DNA from 2 places in the Sporosarcina sp. SAFN-015 genome. Region 2 is predicted to be linked to the other one. Evidence: riboswitches for the same ligand, from Rfam matches in the RefSeq annotation. Region 2 holds a riboswitch; the other holds the start of a gene.
The links. Region 2 has a riboswitch for lysine ahead of ACR65H_RS10385 (Na+/H+ antiporter NhaC family protein). Riboswitches for the same ligand answer to the same signal wherever they lie in the genome.

Region 1 (4,437 bases), on a different contig from region 2:
TGGAAAGGAGGATATAGAGATGGAGGAAAGGATACTTCAATTGCTTGAAGGGTTAAAGTTGGAGATGGGTAGTTTAAACGCCAAGGTCGACAATATTGAATCGGAAATGAGTGATCTTAAATCCGATGTTGGCAGCTTAAAATCAGAAATGCATAGCCGGTTTGATCGAGTCGATCATCTTTTAGAAGAAATTGGCGGTCAATTTGAGCACCAAACTAGCCAGCGCATTTCCGAAGGACAAGCTGTCTCAAAGGAACTCATGAGCATTAAATCACGAATCTTTGACTTGGAATCAAAAAATATGTAAATAGGATTTATGTATATGTAAGACAGAACCTAAGGCAGCCGCTGTAGGCTCTGTTTTTTCATGAATGATTAGGACTCCATTAAAATTGTAATGATGATGCCCAGTGCAATACCGACAAACACAGTTGCTGAATATAGAAACACCCGCCTCATTCCCTCATCCTTCCGTCACTCTTTTTACCAATATATTAACGAACGGGACAAAACATGTTAGAAACAGAGCAATGCAATTCCCCTCAGCCTTGAGACGTAGGTGAAAATCAAACATACGACTGGTAAGTTATTCAATTGAATAAGGTAGAATAGAATAAAATGGGACAGAAGGAGAATGGATATGAACAAATTTCTATGGGCCACACTGCTGGCGGTTATTTTAGTCGTCTTCGGCACGTATGGGTATAACAAGTGGTTTGCAAAAGCTAGTGGAAATGATATTTCAATTGAAAAAGACAATGCCGACGCATTGAATGTGGATATTGACTTCGGAGTTGGCAACTTGTACATCCAAGGTGGTGCCCCTGAATGGGTCAGCGGGGAGTTTTCCTATAATCACAAACGACTGGAGCCGAAAGTAACATATAAGACTCGGAAGGACGTCGGCTTCGTCAAAATTAAGCAAGGCTCAGGAACAATATTCGGCTTCAATAAACGCAACGTCGATAACGAATGGGATCTCCAATTGACAAATGAAATTCCTATCGATTTGAACGTTGACATGGGTGTTTCAAAATCGACCTTGAACCTTGAAGGACTCCAGCTAAATAGCCTTTCCATTGACAGCGGTGTTAGTGATTCCACCATCGATCTGAGCGGCGAATGGAATAAAGGCTTCCGTGCTGATTTTGACTTAGGAGTTGGCGACGTAACGATTATCCTTCCGAAACAGACCGGCGTTAGAGTAAATGTTTCAAAAGGGATTGGAAGGGTTGATTTGAAAGACTTCACGAAACAAAACGATGGCGTATATGTCAATGACGCCTATTCAGGAGCAGACACGATCATAGACATTTCCCTCGACATCGGCGTTGGCGATGTAAAAATTAAGACGGCCGAATGAGTTGAGTCTACTACTAACACCTCGAAATATAGTAAAAAGGCCTTAATAATATACTTGGCAAATCATAAATTCACATTATTTTCACGTTTCACTTGCAATTTCGCATGATTCGTTGTAAAGTGATAGTTAATTTAATAATATCTTATTTCGCAAGTTTTGAAGTAAGGATAGAGGCGCAAAGACCATCAGTACACAATCAGAGGACAATGAGATCCTATGAAGATTGTGGAAAGGGGAATTTGCCGAAGTGGAGAGACTCTCATTTATCTCGAAGCTGGTTCTGGGTTGAATAAGTCCAGGATTGTCATATAGGAAACTATATGGAGGGCTATCTTATGCACAGAAATAATTTATTTCATTATTTCAAGCAACAACGAGCCCTCGTTGTTGCTTTTTGTGTTCTTTTTTTCAATTGCCCTTCTCCCTCTATTTTATTTACCAAAATAAAAGACAGGATGTGGAGAAACAATGAATTTCGGACAAATTGTAACAGCAATGGTAACTCCTTTTGATGCACATGGTGAGATTGATTTCCAAGCAACGAGGAGCTTGATCAATCACTTAATCGCAAATGGATCAGACGGCTTGGTAGTAGCAGGGACGACAGGTGAATCCCCTACATTATCGAACGAAGAAAAAGTGAAGTTGTTCAGATTTACAGTGGACGTGGTGAACGGAAGAGTCCCGGTCATTGCCGGAACTGGCTCGAATAACACGAGAGAATCAATCGAACTGACAATGCATGCAGAAGATGCAGGCGTCGATGGCATCATGCTTGTCACTCCGTACTACAACAAGCCTTGCCAGGAAGGGTTATATCAACACTTCAAAACGATTGCGGCGGCCACTTCTTTACCGGTCATGCTGTACAATATTCCAGGGCGCAGCGCTGTCAACATGTCAGTCGAAACGACGATCCGCCTGTCGGAAATTCCAAATATTGTTGCCGTGAAAGAGGCGAGCGGTGATTTAGACGCGATGGCTGAAATTATTGAACGTACACGTGAAGGTTTCTCATTGTATAGCGGCGACGATGCGCTAACGCTTCCAGTGCTATCAATTGGCGGAACAGGCGTCGTTTCTGTATCTGCTCATGTGTTGGGGAATGAAATGCAAACGATGATCCGCAATTTCAAAATCGGCAATATAGTAGAGGCTGCCAACAATCACCGCAAACTATTGCCGAGGATGAAAGCACTCTTTGCAGCCCCGAATCCTTCACCTGTAAAAGCAGCGTTGAATCTTAAAGGAATCCAAGTCGGCGGCGTTCGCTTGCCGATGATTCCGTTGAATGAAGAACAACTATATTCGCTAGAACGTGCACTGTCTAACAATGAAGAAGTAACCATCTAATTAACACAATCCATCCTTCGAGCATTTATCCTCGGGGATGGATTGTTTTTTTAATAATGTATCACCAAACTATACCTATTCCGTTTCTGATTCACCTTTATTTTTTCTAGGCTTCATCACAAACGCACCGCCGATTAGGAAAGCTCCGCTAACATAAAAGACAGATACTACACCTACCCAGCCGCCCACCGCCCCGAAAAAGACCGGTGCAATGAATTGAGAAAGCCGATTGGTCATTAATCGAATACCAAGAACTTCACCCGTACGCGATTTTGGCGAAGCATTGTAGGTTGTCGTCATAGAAATCGGCTGACCACACCCTAATCCAAACCCCATCAGACAGCTAAAAACACAAAAAAGAATGATGTTACTAGATGAAGTGAAAACGAGAAAAGAAGAACCTGCAAGCAAAATAGAACTGAATAAAACAACTTCGCGACCAAACAGCTGCAGTAATTTAGGCAAAACAAACCTGACAATCATCGTCGCCAATCCTTGAATGGCAAGGATCCAACCAATTGTAGAGGTTGAGAGTCCTATTTCCTTTCCGTACAGCGGAAAGTAAGCAACGAAAATGTCCTTTGAATACAGCACAAGCGCACTTGAAAATAACGCTTTTTGAATGAGAGGTTCTTTCACTAGCTGCAACGAAGAACGAAGACTTACTTTTTCTGCGGGCTGCTCCTTCAGTACGACTGGTATAAAAAAAGCAAAAGCGATTAAAAGAATGCAAATAATCATAGATACGAGAAAACCGGCAGAATGAGAAAAATGCTCAGATAAATAACCACCCATTACGGGACCAACGAATGCCCCTGCGGCAACAGCTAATGCAAACATACTAAAATAATAATCCCGTGTTTCCTTTGTCGCATGATTGCCAAGCACATTTTGTAAAGAGATAGCAATAAATATACTAGAGGAACCTACAAAAACTTGACTGACGTATAATGCCCAAATCGATTCGAATAAGTAAGGAACCAACATCCCGATCGCCATCCCTAGCAAACCAAGAATGACCGGAAGGCGATCTCCAATTGCATCCGTTAATTTCCCGGCCTTAACAGCGATTAACAGCGGCAACGCGGCAAAGGACGCTGTCAATATCCCAATTTCCAACATGGAAGCACCCATGTCGTATGCGGATAATGTAATGATTGGACGGGTTGCGTTAATGACGATTTGAAAGCCAAGAACGATAAGTAATACATTTCTTAATATCATAGGTGCTCGCCTCTTTGATTGATAAAAGTCCCTAGTTGATTGCGAAAAACTATTTGAATATCTTAACACATTTTTTCTCAACTTTTGCTCAGAAAGATTAAAAATGGATTCTCATCATAGAATGAAGATGTGAAAACCCTGTATAAATAAAATAATCCATCCTACATGAGCTTGTACAACTCAAGGATGGATTATTTTTCGACTTCCTATTTCGCAGTTTGTCCCCCGTCAACAGCTAGATTCACCCCGGTAATATAGGAAGCTTTATCCGAACAGAGCCAAACCGCAGCTTGGGCCTGTTCTTCAGGACGCCCCATACGTCCAAGCGGAATATCGTTCTCTACATATTTCGCCTGCTCCGGCACTTCTTTTGCCCATGCTTCTACAGCTGATGTCAACGTCATGCCAGGACAGATCGAATTGACGCGGATGCCCTTTTTAGCGTATTCCAGTGCCACCGATTTTGTCAGCCCATTAACCGCCCATTTCGCCGCACT
Region 2 (4,437 bases):
GTCCAAAAAAGCGTTAAACAGCCTTTATGAGGGAGCGGATTTTGATGTCGTCCTATGCAATTTATCAGAGACAGATGGATCATTCCCGAAATGGCTGGTGCCTTATAAAATATATAGCACGGAGCAAGGCATAACCATTGGAGTCGTTGGCGCAACAGCGATGTATACGGCGTTTTATGAGAAATTAGGATGGCATATCGAAGAGCCAAAAAGATTACTGAAAAAAATCGCCGACCAAATCAGGCATAAAACAGATATCATTGTTTGCCTTTCGCATTTAGGTGTACATGAAGATAGATTTCTCGCGGAACAATGCGATTCCATCGACGTTATTTTAGGTGCGCATACCCATCATTTATTCCCAGAAGGAGAATTGGTGAATCATACATTGCTAGCCGCTACAGGTAAATTTGGCGAATACGTAGGACATATTGCCATCCAATTAGATATGGATACAAGGAAGGTTATCGGGAAAAAAGCGGAAGTTATCCATATGAATGAGTTGGAAAGTCACGAAGAAGATATACAGGAAGCGAATGAATTTATCCAAGCTGGGAATGAAGCGTTGGATGAAAAAGTGTTCTTCAATGCAAGCCCGCTAAAACAACAGCTTTTTGTAGATAGTCCGATGTCATCATTTTTCGGAAGAGCATTAATCGATTATACGGGTGCGGAATGTGCCATGTTCAATGCAGGTATTTTCCTAGGGAGCCTTGAACAGGGATGGGTGACAAAAAGGATGGTACACTCTTTGCTGCCGCATCCGATCAATCCTTGTACAATAACGTTGGACGGTGCAGAGCTGCTGGAAGTTTACAAACTAGCAGGCAATGAATCATGGCCAGAGACGGAAATTAAAGGGCTCGGATTCCGCGGTACGTTCATGGGCAAAATGATTTTTGAAAGGTTATTCAGGAAAAGTGATGGAGAACTGTATGCCGGCAATCGAAAAGTGGTCGTCGGCCAAACCTACACACTTGCAACACTCGATATGTTTACATTCGGCTTCTTCTTCCCTGGATTGAAAGATGCGGTTAAAGAATATCATATGCCTGAATTGATCCGGGATGTCTTCATTTGGTATGGAATGAAAAAGGATAGCCGAAACAGATCCGAGACAAATCAAGCCAACTTTACACAAGAATGAACGGCCCCTTTCCTGCATAATATTAGGCAGGAGGGGTCGTTTTGAGATTTTATGGGCAACCGTCCCGAAATTATAGAAAAAGGAACAGATATCGTCGTTCCAGTCCTAATGGCAAACCTCGTCGAAAGCGCCGTTTGTTGCCACTCATCTTTCCAGCATTCCTCGTAACAATCGCTCTATTTCTATATTTTGTAAACTCAAAACTCACTCCGATTTATCTGCAATATGCGGAAGTTGAAACGGAGAGGATTGCGGCGCATGTTATTACACAGGCGATTAAATCACGATCTACGGACATTTACGATGTGAATGAAATCATCGAAAATGTACCGAATGATTCACCTGGAATGGTGACCAATACATTGAATGCTGAAATCATTAACAAATCGAGGGCAGAGATACATAGCCTTGTGGAGGCTTATCTCAAAATGGCCGAGAGCGGAAATCTAGAAATGCTGCCTCTTAGTGAAAACATCGAATATGATCCTGATGCGATGGAGGCTGACGGTGGTGTCGTCTTCTTCGTTCCGATGGGGCAAGCAACAGGTATCCCGATGATCGGAAATTTTGGTCCGAAAATCCCAATTCGATTTCATGTTATCGGGGAAGCGCAGACGACTGTCGAGACGGGTATTACAGAGTTTGGCATTAACAACGCAATGGTGGAAGTGAATATTTTAGTGACGGTGAATGTCCAAATCATCGTCCCTTTGGCAACGCGTAGAAGTGTTGTGGAGCAGAAAATACCTGTAGCAATCGGATTGATTCAAAGCCCGATTCCTCAAATTTACAATCGGAGCGGCGACAATCCTCCTCAAATAGAAGTTCCATTTCCAATCGTAGGCGGTGGGGAATAAGCGCTTGAAATAACAATGAGTACCTGTTATGCTAGTAGCCTATAGAGGAACACCGATTAGGTAGAGGCTGCAAGGCTTATTAGTAGTGGACGCGAGATTGGCATCAAAGACCGCCCATGAAAGGAAGTTTTGCCGAAGCTTGGAATGGAAGGCCGACCATCCATGCTGGGGTCATTTCGAACAGGAATGGCACTGTCATGTGCTTAATGCATGATGAGCTACAGATCGTACGTTAGATAAAACATCTTAGATTATCTTACAAACGAACCGTAGAATACGCCGACACCTATTACACATTCTAGTGTAAAGGGTGTCGGTTTTTTACGTTTAGCTCGTGGTGGCATACTAGCCGCCATCCACATTTGGTCTGTTCTTCAATAAATCAATTATTGGAGGAATGTTTAAATGATAGGCACTTGGGTTTCAATTTTGCCGCCAATCGTGGCAATTGTTATGGTATTGACGACAAAAAGGGTACTCTTATCCCTTGGAGCGGGAATTGTAACAGCAGCATTATTAGTTGCTAGTTTTTCCCCGTTCGATACATTGCAAAATCTTTGGACTGCGATGACCGTGTCCTTCTGGTCTGAAGGGGAATTGAATACGTATAATATTTTTATAATGGTTTTCATCTTGCTTCTAGGAGTTATAACGGCGTTTGTCAGTTTGTCCGGCGGCAGCAGGGCTTTTGCTGAATGGGCAATCAAGCGAATAAAGACAAGAAGAGGGGCTAAGCTGCTCACAGTTTTCATTGGTATTCTAATTTTTGTGGATGATTATTTCAATTCTTTGGCAGTAGGACAAATTGCAAGGCCGATTACAGACCGACATCGCATTTCACGGGCGAAATTGGCCTATTTTATCGATTCTACATCCGCTCCAATTTGTGTAATTTCGCCGATTTCGAGCTGGGGTGCATTTCTCATCGGCCAATTGGCACTTATTTTTGGTACATCTGCCGCAATTAGCTATTCTCCACTATCTGCGTTTCTCATGATGGCACCGATGAATTTTTACGTTATTGCCACATTGGCAATGGTATTTTTCTTTGCTTGGACAAATATCGATTATTTTGACATGAGAAAACATGAGATGCGTGCTCAAGAGAAAGGGGAGCTTTTTGATCCAGAAAAAGAGATTCCGGGACAATTAAAAGAAGATTTTCCAGTTCATTCTTATGGACGTGTCATTGATTTGATTGCACCGATTATTACACTTGTCGTCGTTACATTAAGCATGATGGTTTGGACAGGTTATCGTATCGGTGGATCATCGAGTATTTGGACGATTTTTGAAAATACAGATGTTCCCTTGTCATTAGTAGTAGGAGGCCTTGCGGGCACAGTTTTGGCATCAATCCTGTACATTTCCCAAATGGGTAAAAACGAGACCGCTACCTATAGCCTTATTGGAAAAGCGTTCATTAGTGGAGTTAAAGCAATGATGCCTGCGATTCTCATCCTGATTTTCGCATGGGGATTAACAGACTTGATCGACGTATTGGAAACAGGTCCATTCTTATCAAGTGTCGTGGAACAGTCTAATGTGCCCGTTCACTTTTTGCCGGTCATTATGTTTGTTCTTGCTGGCCTAATGGCGTTTTCAACAGGAACTTCTTGGGGGTCTTTCGGTATCCTTCTTCCGATTGCCGGTACGATTATGATCAATGCAGAACCGGAATTGCTTCTACCTGCATTGTCCGCCGTATTGGCTGGGGCTGTGTTCGGGGATCATTGTTCACCGATTTCAGATACGACCATTCTTTCATCAACCGGTGCTGGGTCCAACCATATGGATCACGTGTCGACACAGCTTCCGTACGCTTTAATTTCAGCCGGCATTGCCGTGATCGGCTACTTAATTCTAGGCGTTACAGGATCGGTTTGGATTGGTCTTGTCGCGGTTATCATTTTAATCGCTAGTTTGTTCACCATATGGATTTCGAGACGGAATAAAGCTGAAGTGAAAGCAACTTCTGTCTAATACATTGCGAACCGCCACAACCACTAAATAAATAGTGGATGTGGCGGTTTTTTATTGAATCGAAGTATAAACCTTGCCTTTCAATCATAAATTTTCACTACAAGAGCGTTTTCAGAATCTTGTGTCGAAGAAAAAAGTCATATATCAAAATACATATTCTACCTATAAAAAACATTTTGACAATAGTAGTTAAGATAGATATACTAACTTTAAGATTATATAATAATCTGAAAAAATAATATTATAGAACAATAGGAAAGGGGAATTGTAATGGAACAGCGTTCGCAATGGGGGACACGCGCCGGCTTTATTCTAGCGGCTGTTGGATCGGCTGTCGGTTTGGGAAATATCTGGCGTTTTCCATACGTCGCGTACGAAAACGGCGGAGGGGCATTTTTTATACCGTACTTATTTGCACTATTGACCGCCGGTATTCCGATTTTGATTATG

Region 1: it holds a riboswitch for lysine, as region 2 does, so the genes downstream of both, dapA (4-hydroxy-tetrahydrodipicolinate synthase) here and ACR65H_RS10385 (Na+/H+ antiporter NhaC family protein) in region 2, are expected to answer to the same signal.

The regions. Positions count from the first base shown of each region.
Region 1 covers NZ_JBPFDR010000002.1:210,067-214,503, reverse strand. Annotated here, with positions in the region: gene ACR65H_RS04050 (hypothetical protein) at 20-307, shown strand; gene ACR65H_RS04045 (toast rack family protein) at 641-1,363, shown strand; lysine riboswitch at 1,524-1,702, shown strand; gene dapA (4-hydroxy-tetrahydrodipicolinate synthase) at 1,832-2,716, shown strand; gene ACR65H_RS04035 (MFS transporter) at 2,792-3,940, opposite strand; gene ACR65H_RS04030 (glucose 1-dehydrogenase) at 4,147-4,437, opposite strand, start outside.
Region 2 covers NZ_JBPFDR010000005.1:41,835-46,271, reverse strand. Annotated here, with positions in the region: gene ACR65H_RS10395 (bifunctional metallophosphatase/5'-nucleotidase) at 1-1,147, shown strand, start outside; gene yunB (sporulation protein YunB) at 1,189-2,004, shown strand; lysine riboswitch at 2,058-2,233, shown strand; gene ACR65H_RS10385 (Na+/H+ antiporter NhaC family protein) at 2,410-3,987, shown strand; gene ACR65H_RS10380 (sodium-dependent transporter) at 4,258-4,437, shown strand, end outside.